Regions from separate parts of the Mesorhizobium newzealandense genome, predicted to be linked through region 4. Evidence: predicted binding sites of a transcription regulator. Region 4 holds the regulator's gene; each other region holds the start of a gene.
The links. Region 4 encodes PhoB, which activates phosphate uptake and scavenging genes when phosphate is short. Its sites were predicted from a motif close to TGTCATNNANCTGTCAT; they were not measured.

Region 1 (7,963 bases), on a different contig from region 4:
TCGGTCTATTTCTACGACGACAACAACCACATGTTCGAATTGCATACCGGTACGCTCGCGGGGCGGTTGGCCCGCTACGCCAAGGGACTGGAGGCAGCGCAATGAAATCAGTGCACGCCACCCCCATGGCCACCATCACTGGAATGGCCGCCATACCCTCCGCCATAGCCACCACTGCTCCCGGCAACGGTCTCGCCGTGTGCGCTTTCCTTCGGTGCAGGAAGAACCATTCTTCGAAGGGCAAACGCCACTACGCCGGCAAACACCAGCAGCAGAATTCCAAGGTGCACCCATCCGGTTGCGGTCATCTGAGTTTGGCCCTGTTTCCGCGTCTTGGACGCCATTTCAATAGCACCATGTGGATGTGATCGCCATGACCGACATCGCCACCTACAACTTCGCCTATCTCGACGAGCAGACCAAGCGGATGATCCGCCGCGCGATCCTCAAGGGCATCGCCATTCCCGGCTATCAGGTGCCGTTCGCTTCACGCGAAATGCCGATGCCCTATGGCTGGGGTACTGGTGGCGTCCAGGTCACCGCCTCGATCATCGGCCCCGACGATGTCTTGAAGGTCATCGACCAGGGCGCCGACGACACCACCAACGCGGTCTCGATCCGCGCCTTCTTCAAGAAGGTCGCCAATGTCGCGGTGACGACTGATACCGCCAGCGCCACCATCATCCAGACCCGCCACCGCATTCCCGAGCATCCGCTGACCGCGGGACAGGTGCTGGTCTACCAGGTGCCGATCCCGGAACCCCTGCGCTTCCTCGAACCGCGCGAGACCGAGACGCGCAAGATGCACGCGCTGGAGGAATACGGCCTGATGCATGTCAAGCTCTACGAGGACATCGCCAGGCACGGCCGCATCGCCACCACCTACGCCTATCCGGTCAAGGTCGAGGGCCGCTACGTGATGGACCCGTCGCCGACGCCGAAATTCGACAATCCCAAGATGCATCGCTCGCCGGCCTTGCAGCTGTTCGGCGCCGGCCGCGAAAAGCGCATCTATGCGGTGCCGCCGTTCACCGAGGTCGTCAGCCTCGACTTCGAGGATCATCCGTTCGAGGTGCAGACCTTCGACCAGCCCTGCGCGCTGTGCGCGGCCGAGAATGTCTATCTCGACGAGGTCATCCTCGACGACCATGGCGGCCACATGTTCGCCTGCTCCGATACCGACCACTGCGAGAAGCGGCGTGCGGACGGCCACGGAGAGCGCCCAGCAAGGAATCTTGAGGAGCGGGCATAATGGGCACCTCATTCGTCGCGATTGGCGACAAAGGCTTCTGGATGCAGGACTCCGTCCTGTCCCTTTGGCTGCGACTGTTGGCTTTGAACCTGGAAAGCAAGCCAGATCGAGCAGATCCGGTTATGCTGCTGCGCGACGAATGGTTGTGGCAGTCAGAGACTGAGATTGTCGGAACAATGGACGCCCATCTCGACGGAGCCGCAGGCGACGCCGCAACGAAAGCTGCCGTCGTCGCCGCTATCGAGAGGCTGCTCAAAGCACTGTCCCGGCATGGCGACGAGCTCCCTGCATCCACCATGAACCTTCTTGGTTTCACGAACTCCTGGGGGCTGGATTACCAAACAAAGGGCCTGGTTGAGGTCGGGAATGCCTTCCTCGCACTCCTTGCCGGCAAGATCGACAGCGAAGCCAACAGCACTGAATTCATGCCAGGATCCCGCCCATGACCGACGAACCGCTGCTGCGCGTCTCGGCGCTGTCCAAATTCTACGGCTCGCGCGTCGGCTGTGACAACGTCTCCTTCGACCTGTGGCCGGGCGAGGTTCTGGCGGTGGTCGGCGAGTCCGGCTCCGGCAAGACGACACTGCTCAACTGCCTGTCGCCCCGGCTGCTGCCGAGCTCCGGCACCGCCAGCTACCGCATGCGCGACGGCCAGTTCCGCGAGCTCTACCGCATGAGCGAGGCCGAGCGCCGCTTCCTCATGCGCACCGACTGGGGTTTTGTTCACCAGAACCCGGCGGATGGGCTGCGCATGACTGTCTCGGCCGGCGCCAATGTCGGCGAGCGGCTGATGGCGGTCGGCGACCGCCACTACGGCAAGATCCGCGCCACCGCCGTCGACTGGCTGTCGCGCGTCGAGATCGACGAGGACCGCATCGACGACGAGCCGCGCGCCTTTTCCGGCGGCATGCGCCAGCGCCTGCAGATCGCCCGCAACCTCGTCACCGGGCCGCGGCTGGTGTTCATGGATGAGCCGACCGGCGGCCTCGACGTGTCGGTGCAGGCACGGCTACTCGACCTGCTGCGCGGCCTGGTCACCGATCTTGGTCTCGCGGCAATCGTCGTCACCCACGACCTCGCGGTGGCACGGCTTTTGTCGCAGCGCATGATGGTGATGAAGGACGGCCGCGTCGTCGAAAGCGGTCTCACCGACCGCGTGCTCGATGACCCGCGCGCGCCCTACACCCAGCTCCTCGTTTCCTCGATATTGCAGGTGTGACCATGCCGACGCCCCTTGTAGTCTCCGACGTCGCCAAGAGCTTCACCATGCATCTGCGCGACGGCATCAAACTGCCTGTCGTTGCCGGTGTCTCGTTCTCGATCAGGGCTGGCGAATGCACCGTGCTCGGCGGCCCGTCCGGTGCCGGCAAGAGTTCGATCCTGAAGATGCTCTACGGCAACTATGCCGTCGACGAAGGCCAGATCATCGTCAAGCACGACGACGGACTGATCGACCTCGCTACCGCCAGCCCGCGCACCGTGCTTGCCATACGCCGCCAGACCATCGGCTATGTCAGCCAGTTCCTGCGCACCGTGCCGCGCGTCTCGGCGCTGGATGTCGTCGCCGAACCGCTGGTCGAGCGCGGCGAGGAGCGCGAAAGCGCGCGCGGCAAGGCACGCGCCTTGCTGGCGCAGCTCAACCTGCCGGAAAAACTCTGGGCGTTGCCGCCGGCAACCTTCTCCGGCGGCGAGCAGCAGCGCGTCAACATCGCGCGCGGCTTCATCACCGAGCACCCGATCCTGCTGCTCGACGAGCCGACCGCCTCGCTCGATGCCAGGAATCGCGACGTGGTGATCGAACTCATCGCTGCCAAGAAAGCGGCGGGCGTCGCCCTGCTCGGCATCTTCCACGACCACGACGTGCGCGAGGCGGTCGCCGACCGCATCATCGACGTCACCGCTTTCGCCCCCGGAAAAATCGCCGCATGACGAAAAAAACTGTCGGAGACGCCGCTGGTACACCCGACGGCGGATGTACAGAACTCGACGCTCGGCCGCTGGACCGAGATCGCCGACCGCAGCCGGGTTTCGGAAAGCGAACTCGGCGACTATTCCTACATGATGCAGGACTGCGCCGTCTGGTGCGCGACGATCGGCAAGTTTTCCAACATTGCAGCCAGCGTGCGCATCAACGCCACCAACCACCCGACATGGCGGCCGACGCTGCACCATTTCACTTACCGCGCCTCCGACTATTGGGACGACGCCAAGCACGAGAGCGAATTCTTCGCCCAGCGACGCGCCAAGCGCGTCACCATCGGCCACGACACCTGGCTCGGTCACGGCTCGACCATCCTGCCCGGCGTCACCGTCGGCGATGGCGCCGCGGTTGGCGCCGGTGCCGTCGTGTCCAAGGATGTCGCGCCTTACACCATCGTCGGCGGCGTGCCGGCCAAGACGATCCGCGAGCGTTTCGACCGCCGCACCGCCGAACGCTACCAGGCGCTTGCCTGGTGGGACTGGGACCATGCAAGGCTGCGTGCTGCGCTCGATGATTTTCGTTCGCTTGAGGCTGACGCTTTTCTGGAAAAATACGGCGGATAAGCAATTCCAGGAAAAGTGTGGAACGGTTTTCCGTCCGGAATTGGCGGTGAAACCACCGCTCGTATCCATCACATCATTGTCATGGGGTGAGCCCGTTTCATATCCCTGACACAGCGCCGGGGCAGGACGCCATCTTACCTTGGAGATCGCAATGCCTGCTTCTGTCAAACCGTCGCTCGCCGGATTCTTTGCCGGCTCAAATCCGAAGCCGCCGGTGCATCTCGGCACGCGCTACGACACGTTAGGCAATTTCCTGATCGAGCCTGGCAACACGGTCGTCAGTCATCTGGTCGGCGGTTCGCCCTCCGAGGCCCTGGTGCTTGCGGTGCGCGAGAAGATGCTGGCGATGCCCGACGCCGACCGGCTGGCGTTCACGCCCGTCTCCAGCCTGCACATGACGCTGTTCCAGGGCATCATCGAATATCGCCGCCGGTTGCCTTACTGGCCGCATGACGTGCCGCTCGACACCAGCATCGACGCGATGACCCGCCTCTATCTGGAACGCCTGAAGGGTTTCGAGGGCTTCGGATCGTTCAACATCAAGGTGGTCGAGATCGTACCGACCGGCCTCACCGTTGCCGGTGCGACGGACGACGACGTGCGCATCATGCGCGCCTGGCGCGATGCACTGGCAGTGCCGTTGGGCTACCGCCATCCCGACCACGACAGCTATGTTTTCCACATCACCTTCGCCTATCAGATCCAGCGTCTTGCGGATGACAGGGCAGCAGCATGGCAGGACCTGTTCGATGACTCTCTTGCGCTTTTCGAGCAGCAGGCTCCCGCGATCGAGATCAGGGCTCCGGCCTTCTGCAGCTTCAGGGACATGGAGCATTTCGAGGAATTGCTTGTGCTGGGCTGATCGACGCCAACAGGCGCCTGACGCAGCGCCTGTGGGCAGTAACAAAACTGACATCAATCCGACACCGCAGGTTCATGGCGCTGCGCTAGCCAAGGCTAACAGACCCTCAACCGCGACTGGACTGGAAACCACCATGTCAGCCACGCTCGAAATCCGCGGTGTCACCCGACGATTTGGCAAGAACACTGCCGTCAGCGACATCAACATCTCGATCCCGCAGGGTGAGATGGTCGGCATTATCGGCCGTTCGGGTGCTGGCAAGTCGACCCTTCTACGCATGATCAACCGTCTCATCGATCCCAGCCAGGGGTCGATTTTTTTTGACGGCGCCGAGGTCTCCCAATTGCGCGGTTCGCCGCTGCGGCGCTGGCAGCGCGACTGCGCCATGATCTTCCAGCAGTTCAACCTAGTGCCGCGCCTCGACGTGCTGACCAATGTGCTGCTCGGCAAGCTGAACCACCGTTCGACCCTCACCAACATGTTCGGCATGTTCTCCCGCGCCGAATGCGCCGAGGCGGTCGCGGCACTCGAGCGGCTCGACATCGCCCGCACCGCATTGCAGCCCGCCGGCACCTTGTCGGGTGGCCAGCAACAGCGCGTCGCCATTGCCCGCGCCATGATGCAACAGCCCAAGGTGATCCTCGCCGACGAGCCGATCGCCTCGCTCGACCCACTCAATGCCAAGGTGGTGATGGATTCACTGCAGGACATCAATCTGCGCGAAGGCATCACCGTCGTCACCAATCTTCACACGCTGGACACCGCACGCACCTACTGCAACCGCATCATCGGCATGGCTGCCGGCAAGGTCGTCTTCGACGGCCCGCCGGAAGAGCTCAACCGCGAGGCGGTGCGTCTCGTCTATGGCGCCGACAGCAATGGCGGCGAAATCTCCGAGGCCATCACCTCGACCAGCGTTGCCTTCAAGCAAAAGATCGCCGCATCCGCCGGACCGCTCGAGCCCGCTTTCCCGGGATATTGAGAGCGACCTGGATCGCCAGCCCGCGTCAAGGGCACCCGTCAAGATAACGAACGCTACCGGCGCGGGGCCGGAACCTACAGGAGAGATGTCCAATGTTCAGGAAGATGGTTCTCAGCGCCATTTCGGTGCTCGCCATGGCGACGAGTGCGGCCCACGCCGCCGATATGAAGGAATTCCGCGTCGGCATTCTCGGCGGTGAAAACGAAACCGACCGGCTGCGCAACTACCAGTGCCTCGCCGACCATCTGAAGGCCGAATTCGGCTTCGAAAAGGTCTCGCTGTTCCCCGCCGCCGACTATGACGGCGTCATCCAGGGCCTGCTCGGCGGTACGCTCGACTTCGCCGAACTCGGCGCCTCCGGCTATGCCAGCGTCGTTCTCAAGGACCCGAAGGCGGTCACCCCGATCCTCACCACCCAGCAGACCGACGGCGCGACCGGCTACTATTCGATCGGCCTGGCGCTGAAGTCCTCCGGCATCACCGACATCAAGTCGGCCAAGGGCAAGAAGCTCGGCTACGCCGACCCGGATTCGACCTCCGGCTATCTGATCCCGCTGACCCAGATTCCGAAGGACACCGGCGCTTCGAACGAAACCTTCTTCGCTTCGACCCAGTTCAACGGCGGCCACGAGAACAACGTTCTGGCAGTGCGTGACGGCAAGGTTGACGTGGCGGTGGACGATTCCTCCGGCATCGGCGACTTCAAGGACGGCTACACCTCCGGCACCTTCCACAAGGAAGTCGCCAAGGGCGCCGTCGACGCCAACGACTTCGTCGAAGTCTGGCGCTCGGGCCTGATCCCGAACGGCCCGCTGGTCGTGCGCACCGCGCTCGGCGACGAGATGACCGCCAAACTTGCCGACTTCTTCACGCAACTGCCCAAGAAGGACAAGGCTTGCTTCGAAGGCTTCGAAGGCGGCGATTTTACCGGCTACGTCCCGGTGAAGCCGGACTTCTACAACGTCATCGTCGAAGCCCGTAAGGCAGCCATCGGCGGCTAACGGCAAATCAGCAAGGGCGGCGTCGAGAAAACGCTGCCCTTTCTGCATGCCCGATCATGACCCTTTCCGTGACAGTCCATTCAGACGCGACGCACCGGGCAGCCGACGCCTGGCGTCGCCAGACGTCCTTGCGCCGGCTCTACACCGCCATCGGTGTCGGCCTGCTGCTTGTCGCGCTCGGCGGCACCATGTGGTTCGCCGACGAAGCCAATGCCGGGCATTTCTTCGACAGGCTGCCGCACATACTGGATTTCCTGAGCTGGCTCGTCCCCAAGGACTGGAACGATGTCTGGCGGGCGATGTTCGACATCGCCTCCCCCCATGACACCGGCACCCAGGAATTCAACTTTCCGCTCGGCCGCTCCTACATCTGGGGCAGCTTCTATATTCCCGAATATTTCGAGCTGATGCTGACCACGCTGAATGTGGCCTTGGTCTCGACCTTCATCGGCTTCGTCTTTGCCGTGCCGTTTTCCTTCATCGCGGCGCGCAATCTGACACCGCATCCGCTATTGAGGCTTGTCGTCAAGCGCTTCATGGAACTGCTGCGCGCCTTTCCAGAGATCGTCATCGCCGGTCTGTTCGCGGCCATCGTCTCGATCGGCCCGATCGCCGCCATCATCGCCATCGGCCTGCATTCGATCGGCGCATTGGGCAAGCTGTTCTACGAGATCAACGAGAACATCGACATGCGCGCCGAGGAAGGCCTGAGGGCGGTCGGCGCCAACTGGTTCGAGCGCGTGCGCTTTGCCGGCCTGCCGCAGGTGCTGCCCAATTTCATGTCCTACACGCTGCTCCGCGTCGAGATAAACGTCCGCATTTCCACAATCATGGGCGCGGTCGGCGGCGGCGGCATCGGCGAGGAGTTGAAGCTGTCCATTTCGCGCGGCTTCGGCGCCAAGACGCTGGCGCTGGTGCTGCTCCTGTTCACGACGATCTTCATCGTCGATCAGTTCTCCGCCTGGCTGCGCCGCAAGCTGGTTGGCGAGCAGGCATTCGTGATGGGAGCATAGCCAATGGCTGCCATGACCGCCGATGAAATCCAGTCGATCGAGAAGCGCTTCCCGCAGGTGTTCCATCGACCGTTCTACAAGCGCTTCGGGCCGCTGCTGCTGCTTGGCGGCACCTTTCTCTACCTCCTCTACGCGCTGTGGTTCTTCAACCTGCCGCAGGTGATGCGGGAATCGCACTGGGAGCGCCTGCCGCTGTTCCTGACCCAGTGGATCAGCTACGACGTGCAGCCGATCTTCCGCCTCGACGAGCCACAGATCACCGCCAAATACCCGCGCTTTTCCGCGCTGGGCGAGGATCCGCATCCCGAC
Region 2 (7,963 bases), on a different contig from region 4:
TCGGCGCCTTGATGAACTTCAGCTCCGGACCGAACGTCATGTCGAAATCGTTCGGGCCGAACGTGCCGGCATGGATCGGCCCTGAGACGAACTCCCAGAACGGATTGAAATCCTGGAACTGCGCCTTGTCGGGATTGTAGTAGTGCGCGGCGGTGTAATGCACGTCGGCGGTCAGCCAGACAGTGTTGCTGATGCCGGCGTTCTTGATGAAGCGCAGCAGATCGGCGATCTCGAGTTCGCGTCCCTTGGCCGGGCCGTTGTCGCCGTTGCTGACCGCTTCGGCGCCGACCTTTTTGGCGCCATCGTCCCAGACCACGAGGCCGAGCGGCATGTCGGCGGCGATGATTTTCCAGGTCGCCTTCGAATTCGCCAGTTCGCGCTTCAGCCATTTCGTCTGCTGTTCGCCGAGCATGCGCGATTGCGGCGTCATCTCCGTCTGCATGTCCGGACCGTTGGGGCCGCGATAGGACCTCATGTCGAGGAAGAACACGTCGAGCAGCGGCCCGTAGGCAATCTTGCGATAGACGCGGCCGGGCTCGGACGGTTCGTAGCGGATCGTCGTCATTTCATGGAAGGCGCGCGCCGCGCGTGCCGCCAGCACGTGGATCGATTTCTCGGTGTAGCGGTTGTCGGCGCTGAGATCCTTCGAATCCGACCAGTTGTTGAGCACCTCGTGGTCGTCCCACTGGTAGAAGGTCGGGCAGATGGCGCTCAAGCCGAGCACGTTCCTGTCCATCATGTTGTATTTCCACTGGTCCCGGTATTCGTCCAGCGTCTCGGCGACCTTGCGCTTGCCATCGATCAGCACGACGTTCTTCCACTTGCCGCCGCCGGGCAGGTCGACCTCGTCCTTCATGGCGCCGTCGGCATAGATGGTGTCGCCCGAATGCAGGAAGAAATCGGGAGTGTGCTTGCCGATCGTAGCGTAGGTCTTCATGCCGGTCTCGTCGATGCCCCAGCCTTGGCCGGCGGTGTCGCCCGACCAGGCGAACTTGATGTCGCGCCTGGAGGCGGGCGCGGTGCGGAAGCGGCCGGTGATCGGCTCGGAGACGGCGTTGATATCGGCAAGGTCGGCGGCCGTCATGCGGTAGAAGATGTCCTGGTCGGAAGCGAGGTCGGTGAGCAGCCGCTTGACCGTATAGTCGCTGGCCGGCGAGGTATCGAGCGACGCCAGGCGGACGGCATCGGTGAAACTTTCGGTCGACGACACTTCGAACATGACGCGCGATGGGCGATCGGTACGCGTCCACACCATGCCGCTGGTGGCATCGACATCGCCTGACTGGACGCCATGGGTAAAGCCCGGGCGCTGGTTGGCGCGCGAATAGTATGGCAGCGCCAGGCTGGAGGCGCCGACCAGGCCAACGGCGCTGGCGGAGGTGACGAAAGCGCGGCGGGTCATCGAGAGCTTGTTCATGGCTGTCTCCTGGATGGCTTGAACGGTGCCGCCAAACTCCAGCGTCAATGTTTCAGGCACATCTCGAAACCATGAAGGTTTTCTGACGATCAACAGGCGGGCTGCTGATCTCCCCCACGTGGGGGAGATTGGCAGGTTGGACGACGGCGACTACGCTGCCTGCGGCTCCGGCTCGAACGCCGGGCGGCTGGTGTTGATCAGCAGCGAGATACAGGCGGCGGCGATTGCCGTCATGCCGGCGATCAGGAAGGCCAGCTCATAATTGCCCTGCAGCTCACGCATGGTGCCGCCAAAGGCAGCCGCAGTGGCCGCACCGATTTGGTGACCGGCGACGATCCAGCCGAACACGATCGGCCCGCTCCGGTCGCCGAACGCCTCGTTGGCAAGCCGCAGCGTCGGCGGCACGGTGGCGATCCAGTCGAGGCCGTAGAGCACCGCGAAGATGATCAGGCTGGTCGCCGAGAAGCCGGAATAGGGCAGGTAGATCAGCGACAGGCCACGGATGCCATAATAGACGCCGAGCAGCTTGCGCGGATCGAAACGGTCGGTGAGCCAGCCCGACAGCGTCGTGCCGATCAGATCGAAAATGCCCATCATAGACAACAGACCAGCAGCCTGCACCTCGCCGATGCCCATGTCGCCGCAAAACGCGATCAGATGCGTGCCGACCAGTCCGTTGGTGGTGAAGCCGCAGACGAAGAAGGTGGCGAACAGGTACCAGAACACCCGCGTGCCGGCGGCGCGGCGCAGCGTCGAGAACGTATGCGCGAGGAAATTGCCTTGCGATGCGGGTGGCGTCGGCGGCACGTCGTCGGCATCGGCGCCATAGCGCACCATGCCGATCGAAGCCGGCCTCTCCGGCACCAGCAGCCAGACCAGCGGTATCAGAGCCGCGGTGGCGATCGCAACAGCGATGACGACCGGCTGCCAGCCACCCGACTGCGCCAGCGCGGCGATCAGCGGCAGGAACACCAGCATGCCTGAGGCACTGGAGGCCGACATCAACCCCATGACAAGACCGCGATTGGTCTTGAACCAGCGATTGACGATGGTGGCGCCAAGTACGCTGGCGACGGCGCCGGAACCAATTCCCGAGAACACGCCCCAGGTGATGAACAGATGCCAGGGCTTGGTCATCAAGAGGCTGAGCGCGGTCGAGCCCGACATCACCACCAGCGAGGCAAGCAGCGTGCGGCGCAACCCTATCCGCTCCATCAGGGCTGCGGCAAATGGACCGGTGAGGCCGTAGAGTAGGATGCCAACGCCGGCGGCCAGCGAGATGATGTCGCGCCGCCAGCCGAAACTGTTCTCCAGCGGCAGCATCATGACGGCGGGCGCCGACCGCAAGCCGGCCGCGACCAGCAAACAGAGAAAGATGACGCCGACCACGACAAAGGCGTAGCGCTGGCCAAAGGGACGGGATTGAGCTATCATGTTACTGACCGGTACGTTGCAGGGGTGAGAACATCTATACGTACCGATCGGTAACACGTCAATCGAGTTCCATGATGCCAACGGACAAAAATATTGAACTGACCATCAGCGACGGTCATGCGTCGCCGCCGAAAGCCGCCAAGAAGATCCTCGATGTCGCCTACGACCTGTTTTACCGGCGCGGCATCCGGGCGATCGGCGTCGACGAGATCGTCAGGCGGGCCGGCGTCACCAAGCCCAGCCTCTATCGCAGCTTTCCGTCCAAGGATGAGCTGGCGGCTTCCTATCTCAGGCAATATGACCTGGAATACTGGGAGCGTTTCGATGAGGCGGTCGCCACCCATCCCGGCGACCCGCGCGCCCAGATCAAGGCTTTCCTGACCCGCATCGGCAAGCGCACGCAAGTGGCGGAATATCGCGGCTGCGGCATGACCAACGCGGCGGTCGAGTACCCCGAACACAGCCATCCGGCCCGCGTGGTCAGCGAGGCCAACAAGCAGGAGTTGCGCCGACGGCTGCGCGCCATGGCGGTTGTGATGGGAGCGCAAGACCCTGACACGCTGGGCGACGGCCTGCTGCTCCTGATCGAAGGCGCCTATATCAGCGGCCAGTTGTTCGGGCTCGGCGGCCCAGCGCAGTCGGTCGCCCGCAATGCCGACCTGCTGATCGAAGCGAGCTTGAAGAAATAGCGTTTGGCGCTACGCTTCGGTGGGTTGCAACGGAGATCGTCCGCCATGCGTGCCATTCTGATCCCGCTTGCCCTCGCCGGCCTGTGTCAGGCGGCCCATGCCGACGGCATCTCAAGCGCCTATAGCGATCTCGATTGGAAGAAGGACTGCGTGACCTACGCGCAGGCCGAGGAAGGCGACGGCGACTGGGCCGATCTCGCCTGTTCCGGCTATCGCGGCTATCCCGTGCTGGTCGCCTATGACGATGCCCGTGAATCGCTGTTCTATGGATTTCCGCCGGGCGGCGACATGACATCAGTCTGGGAGAGTTTTTCCGGCTTCAATTCCTCCGGAGCCAAGGTCGAGTGGCGCATCGAGACCAATGGCGAAAAGGCCGTGCCGTTTGCCGTGATCCACCGCCGCTCGATCAGCAATCCTGAGGATCAGAACAAGCCGACCGAGGTGCTGCTCGTCGCCAAGGTCGGCCAGATGGACGCGCGCGACGGCTGCACGGTCGGCCTGGTGCTGGCCACCGGCAATCCCGCCGCCAACGATCAGGCGCGCAAACTCGCCGACGAGAAAGCCCGCACCTTCGCCTGCGGCAAGGACAAGCACACCGTCATCGGCAACGTGCCGGCTTTCGGCCGCGTCGACAACTGACCAGTCGGGCTACTTGCTCGCCTTCGCCCGCTCGATCGCGTCGACGATCATCTTCTTGGCATATTTGGAATCGTGCCAGCCTTCGATCTTGACCCATTTGCCGGGCTCGAGATCCTTATAGTGCTCGAAGAAGTGCTGCACCTGCTGGCGCGTGATGTCGGGCAGCTGGGTATATTCGGTGACGTTCTCGTAGCGCAGCGTCAACTTCGGCGACGGCACGGCGATGATCTTTTCGTCCTGGCCGGCATTGTCTTCCATGATCAGCACGCCGATCGGCCTGACATTGATGACGCAGCCCGGCACCAATGCGCGCGTGTTGCAGATCAGCACGTCTATGGGATCGCCATCACCCGACAACGTGTGCGGCACGAAGCCGTAATTGCCGGGGTAGCGCATCGAGGTGTGCAGGAAGCGATCGACGAACAGCGTGCCGGCCTCCTTGTCCATCTCGTACTTGATCGGCTCGCCACCGATCGGCACCTCGATGATGACGTTGACGTCCTCAGGCGGATTCTTTCCGCTGGCTATGGCTTCAATGCGCATGGCTTTGTCCCTCTTATCGATGAAACGATCGATAGCGGGCGCTGCGGCGCTGCGCAATGCGGCGAATGGTGCTGGACACGGTCGGCGGGCGTGGTGGCCGGAAGGCCGGGCTGTCACTCCCAGACGAAAGCGACCTTCTTCAGCGCCTTCTGCTCGAAGATTTCGACACCCTCGGCAACATCACGGCCGCCGGCGCCGGCATAGAAGGCGAGTGCGTTCTGGTTGTCTTCCAGCGCCCACACCACCATGCCCTTCAGCCCGTGATCGGCCAGACGCGCCCTGGCCGCCGCGAACAAACGGCTGCCGAGCCCGATACCCTGATATTCCGGGCGCAGGTACAATTCGTAGATTTCGCCCTGCTGCCGCAGTTCCCGGGCGCGGTTCTTGCCGATCGTCGCATAGCCGGCGATCTGGCCGCCGATCTCGACCACCAGAACGGTGGCGGCGCGGCGGATGGCATTCGCCCACCAGTCGGCGCCGCGGCGGTTGATCATCGACGTTAGGGTACGGTGCGGAATGATGCCTGAATAGGCGCCGCGCCAGGCCTGCAGGTGCACCTCGGCGATGTCGCCAGCGTCGCGCGGCTCGGCCTTCCGGATGTCGATCGTGAGCGTATTCATGATTTGTTAACCATAAACCCGCATCGCCCGATTGCAAGAGTCAGGGCAGCCCGCCGATCGCTTTCTCACAGGCGATCATCGCCTCAATGAGGTGCCTTCGATTCCGTCTTGGAAAGGCTCAGATCTCGACGAGATGGTCGTCGAGTTCGTTGGCGTCGCCCGAGGTGACCGGGAAATGCTCGGCCAGCACCGCCCCCACCGATTCGATCGCCTTGACGAAGCCATCGGCAAGCCGGTCGTCGCCGGCATGCGCGGTCAAGTCGCGGACGACGCCATCCCAGACATGCTGGCCGACCTTGGCATCGATGCCCGAGTCGGCGACCACCTCGGCGTAGTGCTCGGCGATCGAGACGAAGACCAGCACGCCGGTGCGCGCCGTCGTGCGGTGGACGTTGCGGGCAAGGAACTGCTTGATCGCATTGGCGTGCGCCGCCTGATAACGCAGCCGCCTCGGCACCAGATGGATGCGCAGGCCGGGCAGCGCCCATAACAAGGCCATGACACAGGCCAGCGCCAGCAGCTGGGCGATGACGAAGTGCGGCAGCCGGATCGACAGCCACCAGGCCTCCAGTCCGTAGCCGACGGCAAGGCTGACGATCAGCATGCCTGCCGTCGCCATGAAGGCGGCCGGGAAGAAATAGCCATCGCTGGCATGCGCCACGACGCAGTAGATCTCGCCATCGGTCCTGGCTTCGGCAGCGCGGATCGCCGCGGCGATGCGCTCATGATCTTCTGGACTGATCGGTCGTGTCACCATGATCTTGTCTCACCAGCTTCCTGAAGAACCACCACCACCGGACGAACCGCCGCCGCCGGAAAACCCGCCACTGCTGCTCGAACCCGACGACCAGCCACTGCCCGAACTTCCCGACGACCAGCCGCTGCCCGACGACGAACCCGTCGTCCAACCGCTGCCCGACGATCCGCTCGGTCCGCGGCCGTAACGGAATGTCATGCCCAGCCATTTGTACACGCCCGGCGACAGCTTCGTGCCGAACATCGGCGGCAGGAACGCCATCGCCAACCCGCCGAAGAACATTGTCCCCCACAGGATCAGGAACACCGCGACGATAGGGTCGATGGGAGTGCTGTTGTCGGTGGGATTGCGGTGACCGCGCGCTTCCAGCTCCTCCGGATTGCCTTCCAGCACCAAGACCATGTCGTCGACGGCCTTGCTGATGCCGCCGGAGAAATCGCCGGCGCGGAAGGCCGGCACCATGTCGTTTTCGATGATCAGCTTGGTGTGCAGGTCGGTCAGCGTGCCTTCCAGCCCATAGCCGACCTCAATGCGCATCTTGCGGTCGTTCTTGGCCACCAGCAAAAGCACGCCATTGTTCTCGCCGGCCTGGCCGAGTTTCCAGAAGCGGAACAGCCGGTTGGCGTAAGGTTCGATCCCTTCGCCATCGAGGCTATTGATGGTCGCTACGACGATCTGGTCGGAGCCCTTTGTCTCGAAATCGGCGAGTTTTTGCGTCAGCGCCGCCTTGGTGGCGGGGTCGATGATGCCGGCATTGTCGACGACACGGCCCGTCAGCGCCGGCAGTTCGGCGGCAAGGGCCGTGAAACAGCAGAACAGCACGGCAGCCAATACGATCAAGGCAGCGCCGATCGCCGCAGCCGGGCGGCTGGGTGTCGTCGGATCGATGCTGCGTATCGTCATGCCATCACCAGCTTCCCGAAGAACCGCCGCCGCCGGACGAACCGCCGCCGCCGGAAAAGCCGCCGCCGCTGCCACCCGAAGACCAGCCACCGCCGGAACTGCCCGACGACCAGCCGCCACCGGAGGACCGCCGGTGTGGTTCGAAGGTCATGCCGAGCCAGCGATAGCGGCCGGGACCAAGCTTCTGGCCGAAGATCGGCGGCAGAACGGAAACCGCCATGCTGCCGAAGAAGATGATCGCCCAGATGCCGATGAACACCGCGAAGAACAGATCGTCGGTGTTGAAGGGCGGCTGCTGGTTGCGCTCGCCCCGCGCCACCAACTCCTCCGGATTGCCTTCCAGCACCATGACCATGTCGTCGACGGCTTTGCTGATGCCGCCGGAGAAATCGCCGGCGCGGAACGCCGGCACCATGTCGTTTTCGATGATCAGCTTGGTATGCAGGTCGGTCAGCGTGCCTTCCAGCCCATAGCCGACCTCGATGCGCATCTTGCGGTCGTTCTTGGCCACCAGCAGCAGGACGCCGTTGTTTTCCTTCGCCTGGCCAAGTTTCCAGAAGCGGAACAGCCGGTTGGCGTAGGGCTCGATCTCTTCACCATCGAGGCTATTGATGGTGGCGACGACGATCTGGTCGGAGCCCTTGGTCTCGAAATCGGCAAGTCTTTGCGTCAGCGCCGCCTTGGTGGCGGGGTCGATGATGCCCGCATTGTCGACGACACGCCCGGTCAGGGCGGGCAGGTCGGCGGCGAGAGCGAGAGGAAGGAAGAGAAAGCCTAGAATGGCATACAGCAAGGCAAGGTTGGCGATCCGTCGCGCCCCCCAAGATTGGCGAAAGCGGAGGCGACAGCCAATCTCCCCCCTTGAGGGGGAGATGTCCGGCGGGACAAAGGGGGGTGTGGACACGCCTGCGGTCCGTCTCGTCAGGATGCGATACTAGGAGATTTGCCGGCTTCGCCGCTC
Region 3 (7,963 bases), on a different contig from region 4:
CGTTGCGTCCAAGCGGGTGCGCTTCAAACACTGAACCGCTTCAGGCCCTGTTCAGACCGAGTGCAGGCGCGGGTGCGAAGGCCAGGACGCTTCTGTCGCGCTGGCCAGCGGTGTCATTGCCGACCCTGGGTGCGACGACACCGGTCAGGTCGCCGAATTCCTCGATGAGGCCGGGCCTGCCGATATAGTAGCCCTGGCCGATCTCGCAGGCTTCGGCGTCGAGGAATTTCAGTTCGCCGAGCGTCTCGACGCCCTCCGCCAGGACCGGCAGCCCGAGGCCGCGACCAAGCCCCAGAACGGCGCGCACGATGGCCGCGACCTGACCGTTCTTGTCGACGGATTTGATGAAGGAGCCATCGATCTTGATCTTGTCGAAGGGAAAGGCACGAAGGTTGGAGAGCGAGGAATAGCCGGTTCCGAAATCGTCCATGGCCACGCGCACGCCCAGCGCCTTGACCTGCCGCAAGGTCGCCAGCGCGCGCGGCATATCCTTCACCAACGCCGTCTCTGTGATCTCCAGTTCCAGCCTGCCCGGTGCAAGACCGGAATTCAGCAGCGTCTCGTGGACCTTGCGGCTGAAATTCGGATTGTGAAGTTGCACCGCCGAGACGTTGACGGCCACCGTCAGCGGATTTTCCCAGCGGGCGGCTTCCTCGCAGGCCGCCGTCAGCACCCATTCGCCAATCTGGCCAATGGCTCCACTGTCTTCGGCCACCGGGATGAATATGGTCGGTGGCACGTCGCCGCGCGTCGGATGCCGCCAACGGATCAGGGCTTCGAAGCCGACCATCTTTCCGCTGCTGATCTCTTTCTGCGGCTGGTAGACGAGGTAGAACTCCTTGCGCGCGACGGCCTGGCGCAGTTCGTGCTCCATGACGCGCTTGTCGCGGGCCTCGGCCCCCATAGAGGCTTCGAAATAGCGGTATGTGTCCTTGCCTTCGGTCTTGGCCCGGTAGAGTGCGGTATCGGCGTGGGTTATCAGGCTGGCCTGGTTTTCGGCATCGGATGGATAAAGCGCGATGCCGATGCTGGCCGACACCAGGCCGCCGCCGACCGACAGCCTGTTTTCCTCGCGCATCGCGTTCAGCACGGCGTTGGCGATGCGGCCGGCCTCCAACGGGTCGGTCAGGTTTGGGGCGACGATGGCGAATTCGTCGCCGCCCAGCCGCGCCACCATCTGTCCTTGGCGAAGGATGCCGGTAACGCAATGCGCAACCTTCTGCAGCATGGCGTCGCCAGCACCGTGCCCGTACAAATCGTTGACCTCCTTGAACCGGTCGAGATCGAGCAGCAGAAGCGCCAGGTGGCCGCTTTTCCTGGCCCGGCCCATCGCAGCGACTTCCATCTCGAGCCGGCTGGAAAAGCTGCGGCGATTGGCAAGTCCGGTCAATGGATCGAAATGGGCAAGGCGCAGGATCTCCTGTTCCGCCTTCTTGCGCTCGCGAATGTCGCGGACTGCAATCACGTTGTGAGGTTTGCCACAGTAGTCGATGGTCCTGGCGATCAGCTCGACGGGAATGCCCGTGCCATCGAGGCCCCTCAATTCGGCCTCCTGCGGCTGCTCGCCAAAGCCGGACATATCGGCCCCAAAGAGGTCGTCGAGCTGCATCCCGTTCAGCGTCGCGGTTGCCATGCCCGTCAGCTTCGCCATGCTGTCATTGGCGCTGATGATGCGGTTGCCGTCGCAGACGATCAAACCCTCCACGGCAGCGTTGGCCAGACCGTGCATGCGGTCGGCCTCGAGCTTCTGGCGGCGGAAGCGCAGATCGATCCAAAGTGCCGTGCCCGAGAGGATAAGGATCACCAGGCTGGCGACCGCCACCGCAAAGGCCTGCGAAGTGGGCTCGATCGTGTGTTGCGATATCTCGATCGAGGAATCAGGGACGATCGACACCGCGCCCATCGCGATGAAATGCAAGGTGCAGATCGCCAGCGTCAACAGCACCGCGCCGCCCAGTGTCGCAGACAGCGATGGGCGCCGCAGGACAACAACAAGCGCCAGCGCTGCAAGCGTTACTCCTGCCAGCAAGGAGAGCGCCACGAGCAGCGGGTTCCATTCGATCCGGCCTTGCACCTCGAATGCCGCCATGCCGATGTAGTGCATGGTGGCAATGCCACCGCCAAGAATGGCGCCGCCGACGAGATAATGGTCGAGCCCGTTGCGCAACGTGGCGACCCACATGCCGCCGGCTGTCAGGACGACGGCGGCGGCAAGCGAGAGCACGGAGAGTTCCGGATTGTATGCGTTTGGTATTCCCGGCGTGAACGCAAGCATGGCGATGAAATGCGTTGCCCAGATACCGAAGCCGGTCGACGCCGCCGCAATCATCAACCAGGCAAGCCGGTTTCGATTCGTCGACCTGCCGACATGGTGAAGCAGGTTGACGGCAGAAAAGGACGATATCCCGCAGATCAACGCCGCGAGCGCGACCAGTCTCAGGTCGTGTTCGTTGACGATACAATTGTAGACCGTCAGCATCTTCTCTAACCTGATCTATCGGAAATGAAGAAGGCAATATGATTGTGATTGATTAGCGCTTGGCCGTTGAAGGATCGATTAAGCACCCTGCAACCCTGGCGTGCTTTCCAGCGTAGGGCGGCTGCGAGCAATCTGGCCGTCGTCCTGATGGGCGCGGGTTCAATGGATCGGATGTACTTCAGGGGTCGGCCGCCCGGCCGCAGATTGAGATCCATGGACGCCAGGCGGCTGGTCGAGGTGGCACTGGGCCCATCAGGCTGAGCGCAAAGCGGTCGGCGGTCGCCGACAGCTCTACCATGCTCATTGATCGCTGAGCCGGCTTGGTATTTTCTCTCCGTCGTCTTTCCGGTGCGACGGAACGCTAGTTTAGCCGGAAATGAAGTTCACAAAACAGCAATAAAACCGTTGTCCGATTGTCATGGCCGACACATATTGCGTTTGCGGGAGTGCCCCTTTCGCCAATGACAAACGGGAGATGAAACATGAAGTTGTTCGGCTTCGCGGCCGGTGTTGCCGCCACCTTGACCATGCTTTCCACCACCTCCGCTTTCGCCGTCACCCAGATCAGTTGGTGGCATGCCATGACCGGTGCCAATGCCGAGGTGGTCGACAAGATCGCCAAGGATTTCAATGCCAGCCAGAGCGACTATGAAATCCTCCCTGTGTTCAAGGGTACTTATCCCGAGACGCTAAATGCCGGCATTGCTGCCTTTCGTGCGGGTCAAGCGCCCGACATCATCCAGGTGTTCGACGTGGGTACTGGCGTCATGATGGCCGCCGAAGGCGCGATCAAGCCGGTGGCCGATGTGCTGACCAGCGCCGGCATGACCTTCGACAAGAGCCAGTATTTGCCAGGCATCGTCGGCTATTATTCGAAGCCGGACGGCACCATGCTGTCCTTCCCGTATAATTCCTCCTCGCCGATCCTCTACTACAACAAGGATATCTTCCAGAAGGCCGGGCTTGATGTGAACAACCCGCCGAAGACGTGGAACGAGGTGTGGGAAGACGCCAAGAAGATCAAGGCGAGCGGCGCAGCCTCCTGCGGCTATACCTCGACCTGGTTGACCTGGATCCACCTTGAGGCCTTCGCTGCCTGGAACGACGTTTCCTATGGCACCAACCAGAACGGACTTGCCGGCACCGACGTCGAGCTCAAGATCAATGCGCCGATCTTCGTCAACCATTTCCAAGCGATCGCCGACCTGGCCAAGGACGGCACGTTCAAATATGGCGGCCGCACCTCCGAAGCCAAGCAGATCTTTCTTGCCGGCGAATGCGGCATCTTCACCGAATCGTCGGGTGGCCTCGGTGACATCGCCAAGTCAGGCATGAACTATGGCATCGGCCAGCTTCCCTATGATAGCGACGCCAAGGGCGCACCCCAGAACACCACGCCGGGCGGCGCCAGCCTGTGGGTGTTCGGCAACAAATCGGACGAGGAATACAAGGGCGTTGCGACGTTCTTCGCCTACCTGTCCAAGACCGAAGTGCAGGAATATCTGCATCAGAAGTCGGGTTATCTGCCGGTGACGCTTGCTGCCTACGAGGCCACCAAGAAGTCCGGCTTCTATGACAAGAACCCGGGTCGTGAGACGCCGATCCTGCAGATGCTGGGCAAGGCGCCGACCGAGAATTCGAAGGGCGTGCGCCTCATCAACCTGCCGCAGGTGCGCGACATCGAGAACGAGGAGTTCGAGAAGATGCTGGCCGGTCAGCAGACTGCCCAGCAGGCGCTCGACAACGCCGTCGCACGCGGCAACAAGGCGATCCAGGAAGCGATCGGGAACTGAAGCGATTTGTCTCAGTTCAATCTCGTCCACGCAGACTCGCGTGGACGATTTCCTGAATAGCGAGGGAAATCACTCTGTCTCCACGCGTCGTCTTTCCCAACAAGACCCTGCCTTACCTGCTGGTGGCGCCGCAACTCGCCATTACGCTGATCTTTTTCTACTGGCCGACCGGTCAGGCGCTCTACCAATCGATGCTCAGAGAAGACCCGTTCGGACTGAAGAGCAAGTTCGTCGGGCTTGCCAATTTCCGAAAGGTGCTGGCCGACCCGGCCTACCTCAATTCGATCAAGGTCACGGTGGTGTTTTCGCTGGCGACCGCGATCGTCGCCATGGGGGTGGCACTGCTGCTTGCCGTCATGGCCGAGAAGGTAGTGCGGGGTAAAGGACTCTATCGCACGATGATGATCTGGCCGTATGCGGTGGCGCCGGCGATTGCCGGCATGTTGTGGCTGTTCCTGTTCAACCCATCGATCGGTTCGCTGGCCTACGCCTTGAGAGGTCTTGGTATCGACTGGGACCCGTTGCTCAACGGCAACCACGCCATGATCCTGCTGGTGTCTGCAGCCGCCTGGAAGCAGATCAGCTACAATTTCCTGTTCTTCGTCGCCGGACTGCAAGCGGTGCCGAAGACGCTGATCGAGGCGGCGGCGATGGACGGTGCCGGGGAGACCAAGCGCTTCTGGACCATCGTCTTCCCGCTGCTTGCGCCGACGACCTTTTTCCTGCTGGTCGTAAACACCGTCTATGCCCTGTTCGACACCTTCGGTATCGTCCATGCCGTCACCGGCGGCGGGCCGGGAAAGACGACCGAGACGCTGGTCTACAAGGTCTACAATGACGGTTTCGTCAATCTGATCCTGGGCGATTCGGCGGCGCAGTCGGTCATCCTGATGGTCATCGTCATCTCGCTCACGGCCATCCAGTTCCGCTATGTGGAACGCAAAGTCCACTACGGCTGAGGGCGAGCGATGATCGGCCAGTCCCCGCTCCGCACCGTCATCGCCCACGCCGTGCTCATCCTCGGCATACTGATCGTCGCATTCCCGATCTACTACACCTTCGTCGCCTCCACGCAGACGCTGCAAACCATCCTCAAGCCGCCATTGCCGCTCTTGCCCGGCGACCAGTTCTGGAACAATTACAGCGAGGCACTGTTCGGCGGTGTCGGCCGCATCGGCGGCGTCAGCGTCGGTCGATTGCTGCTCAACACCACGATCATGGCGCTCGGCATCGCCGTGGGGAAGATTTTCATCTCGATCCTGTCGGCCTATGCGATCGTGTTCTTCCGTTTTCCGCTGCGGATGGTCTTCTTCTGGCTGATCTTCATCACCCTGATGCTTCCCGTTGAGGTGCGCATCCTGCCGACCTACAAGGTGATGGTCGATCTCGGCATGATCGACACCTATGCCGGCCTGATCATCCCGCTGATCGCCTCGGCCACCGCAACGCTGTTGTTCCGCCAGTTTTTCATGACCATTCCGGGCGAACTGGTCGAGGCGGCGCGTGTCGACGGCGCCGGGCCATGGCGGTTCTTCTTCGATATCCTGTTGCCGCTGTCGCGCACCAACATCGCGGCGCTGTTCGTCATCCTCTTCATCTATGGCTGGACGCAATATCTGTGGCCGCTGCTCGTCACCAACAGCAACGACATGAACACCATCGTCATCGCGCTGAGGAAGATGGTGTCCTTCGCAGATGCCGACACCCAGTGGCATCTGGTCATGGTCACCGCGATGCTGGCCATCGTGCCACCGATTCTGGTCGTGGTGCTGATGCAGCGCTGGTTCGTGCGCGGACTGGTCGATTCCGAAAAGTGAGAAGCCGATGGCGACCGTTGATCTGAAGGATGTGAAGAAGGTCTATCCCGGCGGCGTCGAGGCCGTGAAGGGCGTCTCCATCGCCATTCCCGACAAGGAGCTCTGCGTGCTGGTTGGGCCATCCGGCTGCGGCAAGTCCACGCTTTTGAGGATGATCGCCGGGTTGGAGACCATTTCTTCCGGTACTGTCGCTATCGACGGCAAGATCGTCAACACGATCGGCCCGACCGAGCGCGACATCGCGATGGTGTTCCAGAACTATGCGCTCTATCCGCATATGAAGGTCTACGACAACATGGCCTACGGGCTGCGCAATCGCGGTACGCCCAAGGACGAGATCGACAGCAGGGTTCGCTCGACTGCCAGGGTGCTGGAGCTTTCCGCGCTGCTTGACCGGCGCCCGCGCGAGCTTTCCGGCGGTCAGCGCCAGCGCGTCGCCATGGGCCGCGCCATCGTGCGCAATCCGAAAGTCTTCCTGTTCGACGAGCCGCTCTCCAACCTCGATGCCAAATTGCGCGGCCAGATGCGGGTCGAAATCAAGAATTTGCAGCGCTCGCTCGGTGTCACCTCGGTCTACGTCACCCACGACCAATTGGAGGCGATGACGCTGGCCGATATCCTCGTCGTCATGAATGGCGGATTGGTCGAGCAGACGGGCGCGCCACTCGACATTTACGAGAAGCCGGCCTCGACCTTCGTCGCCTCCTTCATCGGCGCACCGCCGATGAATCTTCTGCCCCTTTCGCAAGGGCCGGCTGGTCCGGCGCTGACTGATGGCAAGACGATTGACTTTGCGCCTGCGAACGCCGTCACGCTCGGCTTCCGCCCCGAGGATGCCGACGTCACCTTCGGTGCCGAGGCACCGTCCGGTGCGCTCATCCTGCCGGCCATGGTCGAGGCGGTTGAACCGGTGGGAGCCGAAAGCTTCCTTCACTGTGCGGCAGGCGGCAACCGCATCGTCGTGCGTGTGGCCGGCCGTGCAACAGCCAAGCCCGGCGACCAGTTGCGCGTCGTGGCCAAGGCCGAGAAACTTCACTGGTTCGACGGGACAGGAAGACGCTTGTAGCCCGAACGATAATCGGCGGCCAAAATACGGGCACCCCCTTCGCAACGGCAGCGGCGAGAGAGGGGAGGCGCCTGACTGGTGGTCCGACAAACAGGCCCACGAGTCATTTGCAGACCCTCGTTTCGACCGCTAAGCTTCTCTTCCTAGGCCATCTTTAGCCTTTATCCATGCAAGGACCGGATGACGCCCGACACCACAGTGCGTGAACATTTCGCCATCGATCTCGCGCAGCGCGCCGGCGAGATCGGCCTGAAATATTTTCGCGATCTCGACAGCCTTACCATCGAGAGCAAGGGCCATCAGGATATGGTTTCGCAGGCCGACCGTGAGGTCGAGCTGTTCATCCGCGCGGCGATGAAAGCTGCCTACCCGGACGATGGCATTGTCGGCGAGGAACATGCCTCGGTCATCGGGTCGACCGGGCATGTCTGGGTGATCGATCCGATCGACGGCACGGCGAATTTCGTGCGTGGCATTCCAGCCTGGTGCGTGGTCATCGCCTGCGCCAAAGATGGTGATACCGTCGTCGGCGTCATCCACGAGCCCTCTACCGGCGAGACCTTCCATTGCCGCAAGGGCAGTGGTGCGTTTCTCAACGGCAAGCCGATCAGGGCAAGTGTCGTCACCAGCCTGACCGAAGGTTCCGTCGGCACCGGCGTCTCCAACCGCGCCGAGATGCAAAATGTCGTTATGCTCATCCGCTCCCTGATTGCCGAAGGCGGCGTGTTTTTCCGCAACGCTTCGGGTGCGCTGATGCTCGCCTATGTCGCTGCCGGCAGGTTGCTCGGCTATGTCGAAGAGCACATGA
Region 4 (7,963 bases):
GGTGCGCTTCATCAACGACATCCTGCTGTCGGCGCCGTCGATCATCATCGGCCTGTTCGTCTACGAACTGATGGTCCGGCCGATGGGGCATTTCTCGGCGATCGCCGGCGCCGTCGCGCTGGCCATCCTGGTCATCCCGGTCGTCGTGCGCACCACCGAGGACATGCTTAACCTGGTGCCGAACGCCTTGCGCGAAGCCGGCACCGCGATCGGCGCGCCGCGCTGGGTGGTCATCAAGTCGGTCGCTTACCGCGCCGCCCTGTCCGGCATCGTCACCGGCATATTGCTGTCGATCGCCCGTATCTCGGGCGAGACCGCACCGCTGCTCTTCACGGCGCTCAACAACCAGTTCTGGTCGAGCAATCTCAACGCGCCGATGGCCAGCCTGCCTGTGACCATCTTCCAGTTCGCTCTCAGCCCTTACGAGGAATGGCAGCAACTGGCCTGGACCGGCGCACTCATCATCACATTGACGGTTCTCGCGCTCAGCATCTTTGCGCGCAGCCTGACCGGACGCAGAGAGGACAAATGAGCCAGATGTTGTCTCCAGACATGACGATCGCCGCCGAGGCAACCGCCAGCAAGGCCAAGATCGAGGTCAAGAACCTCAACTTCTACTACGGCCAGAGCAAGGCGTTGAAGGACATCACGCTGTCATTGCCCGAGCGCAGCGTCACCGCCTTCATCGGCCCTTCCGGCTGCGGGAAGTCGACGCTGCTGCGCGTCTTCAACCGCATCTACGAACTCTATCCCAAGCAGACCGCCGAGGGCCAGGTGTTGCTCGACGGCCAGAACGTTCTCGACCGCTCGCAGGACCTCAACCTGCTGCGGACCAAGATCGGCATGGTGTTCCAGAAGCCGACGCCGTTCCCGATGTCGATCTATGAAAACATCGCCTTCGGTGTCAGGCTCTACGAGAAACTCAGCAAGTCCGAGATGGACGGCCGCGTCGAGCAGGCGCTGAAGCGCGCCGCACTGTGGACCGAGGTCAAGGATAAGCTCAACGCCAGCGGCCTCAGCCTCTCCGGTGGCCAGCAGCAGCGGCTCTGCATCGCCCGTACCGTGGCGGTGAAGCCGGAAGTCATCCTGCTCGACGAGCCGGCCTCGGCGCTTGACCCGCTGTCGACCGCCAAGATCGAAGAGCTGATCGACGAGTTGCAAGCCGACTACACGATCGTCATCGTCACCCACAATATGCAGCAGGCGGCGCGCGTGTCGAAGCAGACTGCCTTCATGTATCTGGGCGAACTGGTCGAGTTCGACCGCACCGAGAAGATCTTCACGTCGCCCCGCGAGAAGCGCACGCAGGACTACATCACCGGCCGCTTCGGCTGAGCTCAGGCATACGAGGGACAGGATCATGGGCGAACACACAGTCGCTTCTTTCGACGAGGATCTCGGACAGATCAGCAGGCTCATCAGTGACATGGGCGATCTCGCCGGCTCGATGGTCGGTGGTGCCACCAAGGCGCTGCTGAATTCCGACAACGCGCTGGCACAGCGCGTTGTTTCAGACGACGCGATCATGGACGCGCGCCAGCGCGAGCTCGATGACCGCGCCATCACGCTGATCGCCAAGCGGCAGCCGATGGCCGACGATCTGCGCCATGTCGTCGGTTCGATCCGCATGGCCGGCGATCTCGAACGCATCGGCGACCTTGCCAAGAACATCGCAAAGCGCGTCGGCACCGTCGGCCTCAGCGTCACACCGCGCGACCTGTCGCACTCCATCGATGGAATGGCGCAGCTGGTGCTGATCCAGGTGCAGGGCGTCATCGAGGAGTATGCGGCGCGCGACGCCGCGGCGCTGGCGAAACTGCGCGCCGACGACGAGCGCATCGACGTCAAATACACCTCCGTGTTCCGCGAACTGCTGACCTACATGATGGAAGACCCGCGCAACATCACCGCCTGCACGCATCTTCTGTTCTGCGCCAAGAACCTCGAGCGGATCGGCGATCACGTCACCAACATCGCCGAGAATGCGTATTATGTTTTGACCGGTACGCAGTTGCCCGCCAATCGTCCGAAGCAGGACGAGACGGCAATGTCCGCGCCGGCGGCATGACGACAGGGGTGACCAGTCGATGATCGCGCCACGCATCATGGTGGTGGAGGACGAGGAGCCGCTAGGCGTGCTGCTCCGCTACAATCTGGAGTCCGAGGGTTACCAGGTCGAGGTGGTGACGCGCGGTGATGAGGCCGAGATCCGGTTGCAGGAGAACGTCCCCGACCTTCTGGTGCTCGACTGGATGGTGCCGGCGGTTTCCGGCATCGAACTCTGCCGCCGGCTAAGGATGCGTCCCGAGACCGAGCGGCTGCCGATCATCATGCTGACCGCGCGCGGCGAGGAAAGCGATCGTGTGCGCGGCCTTTCGACCGGCGCCGACGATTATCTGGTCAAGCCGTTCTCGACACCGGAGTTCATGGCCAGGGTCAAGGCGCTGCTGCGCCGCGCCAAGCCGGAAGTGCTGTCCAGTGTGCTCAAGGTCGGCGACATCGTGCTCGATCGTGAATCGCACCGGGTCTATCGCAAGAAGAGCGAGATCAGGCTCGGCCCGACCGAGTTTCGCCTGCTCGAGTTCATGATGCGCCATCCCGGCCGCGTGTTCTCGCGCAGCCAACTGCTCGACAATGTCTGGGGCGAGACGATCTACATCGACGAGCGCACGGTCGACGTGCATGTCGGCCGGTTGCGCAAGGCGGTCAACAATGGCCGCATGCCCGATGTCATCCGCACCATCCGCGGTGCCGGATACGCGATCAGGGAAGATTGACTCCCGTTTGATTCACGCCACGTTCTTGCCAACGAGGCCGGATCTTGTCTGCGCGCCAGGTGCGAAAATCTCCTGGTCGACGAAAGTCAGCGCGCGCATGGCGCAGCCTTCGCGGATCAATGGCAGTTCGTTCGGCTCGGTGTCGAAGGATATCGATTTCGAGTGCTGGCCGCCGGCGGTCTGGGCAATCGCCTCGCGCAATGCCGGCTCGATCAGGTCGAAGGCCGCGGCGCTGACACCGACCATGGCGACCGGCGCCGGATCGATCAGCGCGAACAGGCTGCCGAGACCGTAGCCGAGCGCTTCGCCGGCCTTGCGGTAGGCCTCGCGCTCGGGTCCATCCCTTTCGCGAGCCGCAGTTGCCAGAGCGCGCATGTCAGCGTCACTGACATCGGCGACGGGTTCTGCGTCCTCACTCATCTGCCTTGCGTTGCGCCAGATGGCGTAGTTGCCGGCATAGGCCTCGACGCAGCCGCGCCGTCCGCAGCGGCACAGCGCGCCGTTCGGCCGATGGATCATATGGCCGAACTCGCCGCCCGAGGAATGGGTGCCGGTGAACAGTTCGCCCTTCAGCACCAGGCCCATGCCGATGCCGTGCGACAAAAGGATGGCGATGAAGTCGTCGCGGTAGCGCTGGGGATCGCGCCAGCGCAGCGCCACCGCCATCATGTTGCAGTCGTTCTCCATGGTGGCGGGGATGCCGAACTCGTCCTCGAGTATGTCGGCGAAGGCGATATCTGTGTGCGGCGTGATCGGCGACCACAACATGGCGCGGGCACGCGTGTCGGTGATGCCCTGGATCGCCAGCGCGATGCGGGCGACATTGCGGACGTCGAGATCGGGGTCTTCGAGGCGGCGCCGCACGATGGCGACGCATTCGCCGACCAGCGCGTCGCGCGACATCGTCAGCGTATCGAGCCGGCGCTGTTCCTCGGCGATCACCTGGCCGGCATAGTCGATGACGGCGACGGAGAGGAAGTTCAGCGACAGCACTACGGTCATCACCGCCGCCGCTTCCGGATTGAGGCTGAGGCCGACCTGCGGTCTGCCGCGTTTGAGCGAGCCGGCCTCGCTCGGCTTGCTCTCGGCCAGGATGCCTTCGCCGATCAGGTCGGAGGAGATCGCCGATATGGTCGAGTGGCTGAGGCCAGTGGTCGCGGCGATCTCGGTGCGTGACGGCTGTCCGGCGCGACGCACGGCCGCAATCACCATCGCCCGGTTGCGACGGCGCAGATCGTCGTGGCGGATTCCGACCGACATGTTTTTTCACATCCTCCCGGTCGCTGCAGCCTTTCGTGCCCCCCGAAGGCTGTCAGCGAAGCCTGAAGCGCGACGCACCTCAGGCGTTGTTTCCGCTCACGTCGCCCAAACCGCTGCGCACTTTTGGGCGACATGCGCTGACCAAATTCTGGCAGAAGCCTGCCATCCTGTCATTATTTATTCCGGGGCTCGAAAAAAATTCAGAGAGACATCAAAATCCATCAGAATCGATGTTGACAGCGTTCGGCCGTTGGACCAGTATTTTTTCGAGGCTCGAAAAAATAGAGCTTCTGTGCCGGCCTACGGGTCAGTTTGGTCGCGCCATACGCGGCGCAGGGAGGATAATATGAAAAGATTCACAGCCGCCATCCTGGCGGGTGTCGCCATGTCGCTGACGCTCGTGTCGGTCGCGCAGGCGAAGGACAAGGTCATCGGCGTTTCGTGGTCCAACTTCCAGGAAGAGCGCTGGAAGACCGACGAGGCCGCCATGAAGACGGCGATCGAGGCCGCCGGCGACAAGTACATCTCCGCAGACGCGCAGTCCAATCCCGGCAAGCAGCTGACCGATGTCGAGAGCCTGATCTCGCAGGGCGCCAACTCGCTGATCATCCTGGCGCAGGATGCCTCGGCCATCGGCCCGGCGGTGCAGAAGGCGCTGGACGAAGGCATTCCGGTCGTCGGCTATGACCGGCTGATCGAGAACAAGGACGTCTTCTACCTGACCTTCGACAACAAGGAGGTCGGCCGCATGCAGGCCCGCGAAGTGTTCAAGGTCAAGCCGGAAGGCAACTACGTCTTCATCAAGGGCTCGGGTGCCGATCCGAATGCCGACTTCCTGTTCTCGGGCTCGATGGAAGTGCTCAAGGAGGCCATCGACAGCGGCAAGATCAAGAATGTCGGTGAGGCCTATACGGACGGTTGGCTGCCCGCCAACGCCCAGAAGAACATGGAGCAGTTCCTCACCGCCAACGACAACAAGGTCGACGCGGTGGTCGCGGCCAATGACGGCACCGCCGGCGGCGTCGTCGCGGCGCTGACGGCGCAAGGCCTGGCCGGCACCGTGCCAGTCTCTGGCCAGGACGGCGACCACGCCGCGCTGAACCGCATCGCGCTCGGCACGCAGACCGTGTCGGTGTGGAAGGACGCGCGCGAACTCGGCAAGAATGCCGCCGAAATCGCCTCGCAGCTGGCCGACGGCAAGAAGACGGGCGACATCGCCGGCGCCAAGGACTTCACGACGCCTGGCGGCAACACCGTCAAGTCGCTGTTCCTGACCCCGGTTGCCATCACCAAGGACAATCTCAACGTCGTCATCGACGCTGGCTGGATCAAGAAGGACGAAGTCTGCGCGGGCGTCGCCGCCGGCACCGTCGCGGCCTGCAACTAAAGCTGGCCGAACCTACTCGATATCAACGCCGCGGCCCAAAGGCCGCGGCGTTTTCTCAAAAAGATTTGTGTTTCCGCATCAGGCGGATAGCTTCTAGGCTGGGTTCCGGCATCCGCGTCAGACGGCAAGCCGGTGGGAGGAAATCATGACCGACACGACGTCCAACCCGCAGGTCGACACCGCGCGCGCGTCGGAACTCGGCGTGGTCGCCCGGTTCCTGAAAGCGACCGAGATCGACACCCGCATGCTCGGCATGGTCGGCGCGCTGCTGATCATCTGGATCGGACTGCACGCCATTTCCAGCCTGCGCCTTGGTGTCAATCCGCTCGATTTCGACAGCCGCACCTTCCTCACGCCGCGCAACCTGTGGAACCTGTCGGTGCAGACATCCGCGGTGGCCATCATGGCCTGCGGCATGGTGCTGGTCATCGTCATGCGCAACATCGACCTGTCCGTCGGCTCCGCCGAGGGCCTGGTCGGCATGGTGATGGGCTTTGCGCAAGTGCATTTCCTGGTGCGGTTCGTCGGGCTCGAACTCGGCAATCCGTGGATCTGGGTTCTGGCATTGGTCATCGGCCTGGCGCTCGGCCTGCTGATCGGCGCCTTCCAGGGGTTTGTCATCGCCTATCTCGAAGTGCCCGCCTTCATCGTCACGCTGGGCGGCCTGCTGGTCTGGCGCGGCGCCGCCTGGTGGGTCACCAGCGGCCAGACGGTGGCGCCGCTTGACGCCACTTTCCAGTTGATGGGCGGCGGGCCTGCGGGATCGATCGGCGCGACCTGGAGTTGGGTTGTTGGTATCGTCGCTTGCCTTGCCGTGGTGTTTGCGCTGTTCAACGGGCGCGTGCAGCGCAAGCGTTTTCGGTTCCCGCTGCGGCCGATCTGGGCCGAGACGTTGCTCGGCGCTGTCACCTGCGCGGTCATCATGGGTGCGGTGTGGCTCGCCAATTCCTATCCATGGCCGATCGGCATCGTGAACAGATATGCGGCGGCCAACAACATCACCGTTCCCGAAGGCGGCCTGTTCATCGCCCATGGCATCGCCATACCGGTGCTGATGGCGGTCGCGGTCGGGCTGGTCATGACCTTCATCACCAACCGCACCCGTTTCGGCCGCTATGTCTTTGCCATTGGCGGCAATCCGGAGGCTGCCAACCTTGCCGGCATCAACACGCGCTGGGTCACCATGAAGGTGTTCATGATCATGGGCGTGCTGGCGACGATCGCCGCTGCGATCTCCTCGGCCCGGCAGAATTCATCGACCAACGTGCTTGGAACGCTCGATGAACTGCTGGTCATCGCGGCCGCCGTCATTGGCGGCACGTCGCTCGCCGGCGGGTCGGGAACGATCATCGGCGCCATGCTGGGCGCACTTCTGATGCAGTCGCTGCAGTCCGGCATGGTGCTGCTCGGCGTCGACTCGCCGCTGCAGAGCATCGTCGTCGGCGCCGTGCTGGTCATCGCCGTCTGGCTCGACACTGTCTATCGCAAGCGCGTCTAGGAGGCATGGCCATGACTGACAAGACTGCTCCCGCCGCCACCGCGCTGATCGACATGAGGAACATTTCGATCGCCTTTGGCGGTATCCGCGCCGTTGACGACGCCTCGATCGATCTTTTCCCCGGTGAGGTCGTGGCGCTGCTCGGTCACAACGGCGCCGGCAAGTCGACGCTGATCAAGATCCTGTCCGGCGCCTACAAGCGCGACTCGGGCCAGATCTTTGTCAATGGCGAGGAGGCATCGATCTCCAACCCGCGCGACGCCAAGAAATACGGCATCGAGACGATCTACCAGACGCTGGCGTTGGCCGACAATGTCGATGCCGCCGCCAACCTGTTCCTCGGCCGTGAACTGATGACCGCCTGGGGCACGCTCGACGACGTTGCGATGGAGGCCGAGGCGCGCAAGGTGATGGGCCGGCTCAATCCCCGCTTCCAGCGCTTCAAGGAGCCGGTGATCAAGCTGTCGGGCGGACAGCGGCAATCGGTGGCGATCGCGCGCGCGATCCTGTTCAACGCGCGCATCCTGATCATGGACGAGCCGACGGCGGCTCTTGGTCCGCAGGAAACGGCGCAGGTCGGCGAGCTGGTCAAGCAGCTCAAGTCGGACGGCATCGGCATCTTCCTGATCAGTCACGACATCCACGACGTGTTCGAGCTTGCCGACCGGGTCTGCGTCATGAAGAACGGCCAGGTCGTCGGTACCGCGCGCACCACTGACGTGACGCAGGACGAGGTGCTTGGCATGATCATTCTGGGCAAATGCCCACCCGGCGCCATTCCCGGGCCAGGCGCGCTGAAGATCGCCGCCTAGAGCCTGTTTGCGTATGACCACTTCCGAAAACCGGGACCCACTTTTCGGGATCATGCTCCGGCCTGCCGTCAGGCAGTATCCCCCTGGCCGGACGAACATGCCGGTCGCTGGTTGCCGGTCATGTGATATGCCAGCTGTCATGATGGCTTGGCCTTGCCATTGTGTTGGCACGGCGACTTGCCCATAAAGGTCCGACATTGCCCATGGACCGCATCATACGTTGAAGAAG

Region 1: a site for PhoB is predicted at 4,707-4,723, ahead of phnC (phosphonate ABC transporter ATP-binding protein). Genes of this name have one in related genera too.
Region 2: a site for PhoB is predicted at 1,489-1,505, ahead of ACFSOZ_RS06395 (alkaline phosphatase D family protein). Genes of this name have one in related genera too.
Region 3: a site for PhoB is predicted at 2,883-2,899, ahead of ugpB (sn-glycerol-3-phosphate ABC transporter substrate-binding protein UgpB). Genes of this name have one in related genera too.

What each region holds. Positions count from the first base shown of each region.
Region 1 is NZ_JBHUGZ010000017.1:646,622-654,584, forward strand. Features, by position in the region: gene fosX (FosX/FosE/FosI family fosfomycin resistance hydrolase) at 1-105, shown strand, start outside; gene ACFSOZ_RS27420 (alpha-D-ribose 1-methylphosphonate 5-phosphate C-P-lyase PhnJ) at 374-1,252, shown strand; gene ACFSOZ_RS27425 (hypothetical protein) at 1,252-1,698, shown strand; gene phnK (phosphonate C-P lyase system protein PhnK) at 1,695-2,471, shown strand; gene phnL (phosphonate C-P lyase system protein PhnL) at 2,474-3,181, shown strand; gene ACFSOZ_RS27440 (DapH/DapD/GlmU-related protein) at 3,191-3,796, shown strand; gene ACFSOZ_RS27445 (DUF1868 domain-containing protein) at 3,948-4,658, shown strand; gene phnC (phosphonate ABC transporter ATP-binding protein) at 4,792-5,640, shown strand; gene phnD (phosphonate ABC transporter substrate-binding protein) at 5,733-6,641, shown strand; gene phnE (phosphonate ABC transporter, permease protein PhnE) at 6,698-7,654, shown strand; gene phnE (phosphonate ABC transporter, permease protein PhnE) at 7,658-7,963, shown strand, end outside.
Region 2 is NZ_JBHUGZ010000002.1:433,055-441,017, reverse strand. Features, by position in the region: gene ACFSOZ_RS06395 (alkaline phosphatase D family protein) at 1-1,417, opposite strand, end outside; gene ACFSOZ_RS06390 (MFS transporter) at 1,568-2,851, opposite strand; gene ACFSOZ_RS06385 (TetR/AcrR family transcriptional regulator) at 2,926-3,540, shown strand; gene ACFSOZ_RS06380 (hypothetical protein) at 3,586-4,179, shown strand; gene ppa (inorganic diphosphatase) at 4,189-4,722, opposite strand; gene ACFSOZ_RS06370 (GNAT family N-acetyltransferase) at 4,836-5,342, opposite strand; gene ACFSOZ_RS06365 (TPM domain-containing protein) at 5,461-6,099, opposite strand; gene ACFSOZ_RS06360 (TPM domain-containing protein) at 6,109-7,002, opposite strand; gene ACFSOZ_RS06355 (TPM domain-containing protein) at 7,007-7,795, opposite strand; gene ACFSOZ_RS06350 (LemA family protein) at 7,962-7,963, opposite strand, start outside.
Region 3 is NZ_JBHUGZ010000018.1:64,795-72,757, reverse strand. Features, by position in the region: gene ACFSOZ_RS28160 (EAL domain-containing protein) at 41-2,479, opposite strand; gene ugpB (sn-glycerol-3-phosphate ABC transporter substrate-binding protein UgpB) at 2,962-4,272, shown strand; gene ugpA (sn-glycerol-3-phosphate ABC transporter permease UgpA) at 4,347-5,231, shown strand; gene ugpE (sn-glycerol-3-phosphate ABC transporter permease UgpE) at 5,241-6,089, shown strand; gene ACFSOZ_RS28140 (sn-glycerol-3-phosphate import ATP-binding protein UgpC) at 6,097-7,155, shown strand; gene ACFSOZ_RS28135 (inositol monophosphatase family protein) at 7,336-7,963, shown strand, end outside.
Region 4 is NZ_JBHUGZ010000029.1:10,755-18,717, forward strand. Features, by position in the region: gene pstA (phosphate ABC transporter permease PstA) at 1-532, shown strand, start outside; gene pstB (phosphate ABC transporter ATP-binding protein PstB) at 529-1,335, shown strand; gene phoU (phosphate signaling complex protein PhoU) at 1,361-2,068, shown strand; gene phoB (phosphate regulon transcriptional regulator PhoB) at 2,088-2,777, shown strand; gene ACFSOZ_RS33355 (ROK family protein) at 2,790-4,037, opposite strand; gene xylF (D-xylose ABC transporter substrate-binding protein) at 4,384-5,424, shown strand; gene ACFSOZ_RS33365 (sugar ABC transporter permease) at 5,570-6,922, shown strand; gene ACFSOZ_RS33370 (ATP-binding cassette domain-containing protein) at 6,934-7,734, shown strand; gene ACFSOZ_RS33375 (CHASE domain-containing protein) at 7,955-7,963, shown strand, end outside.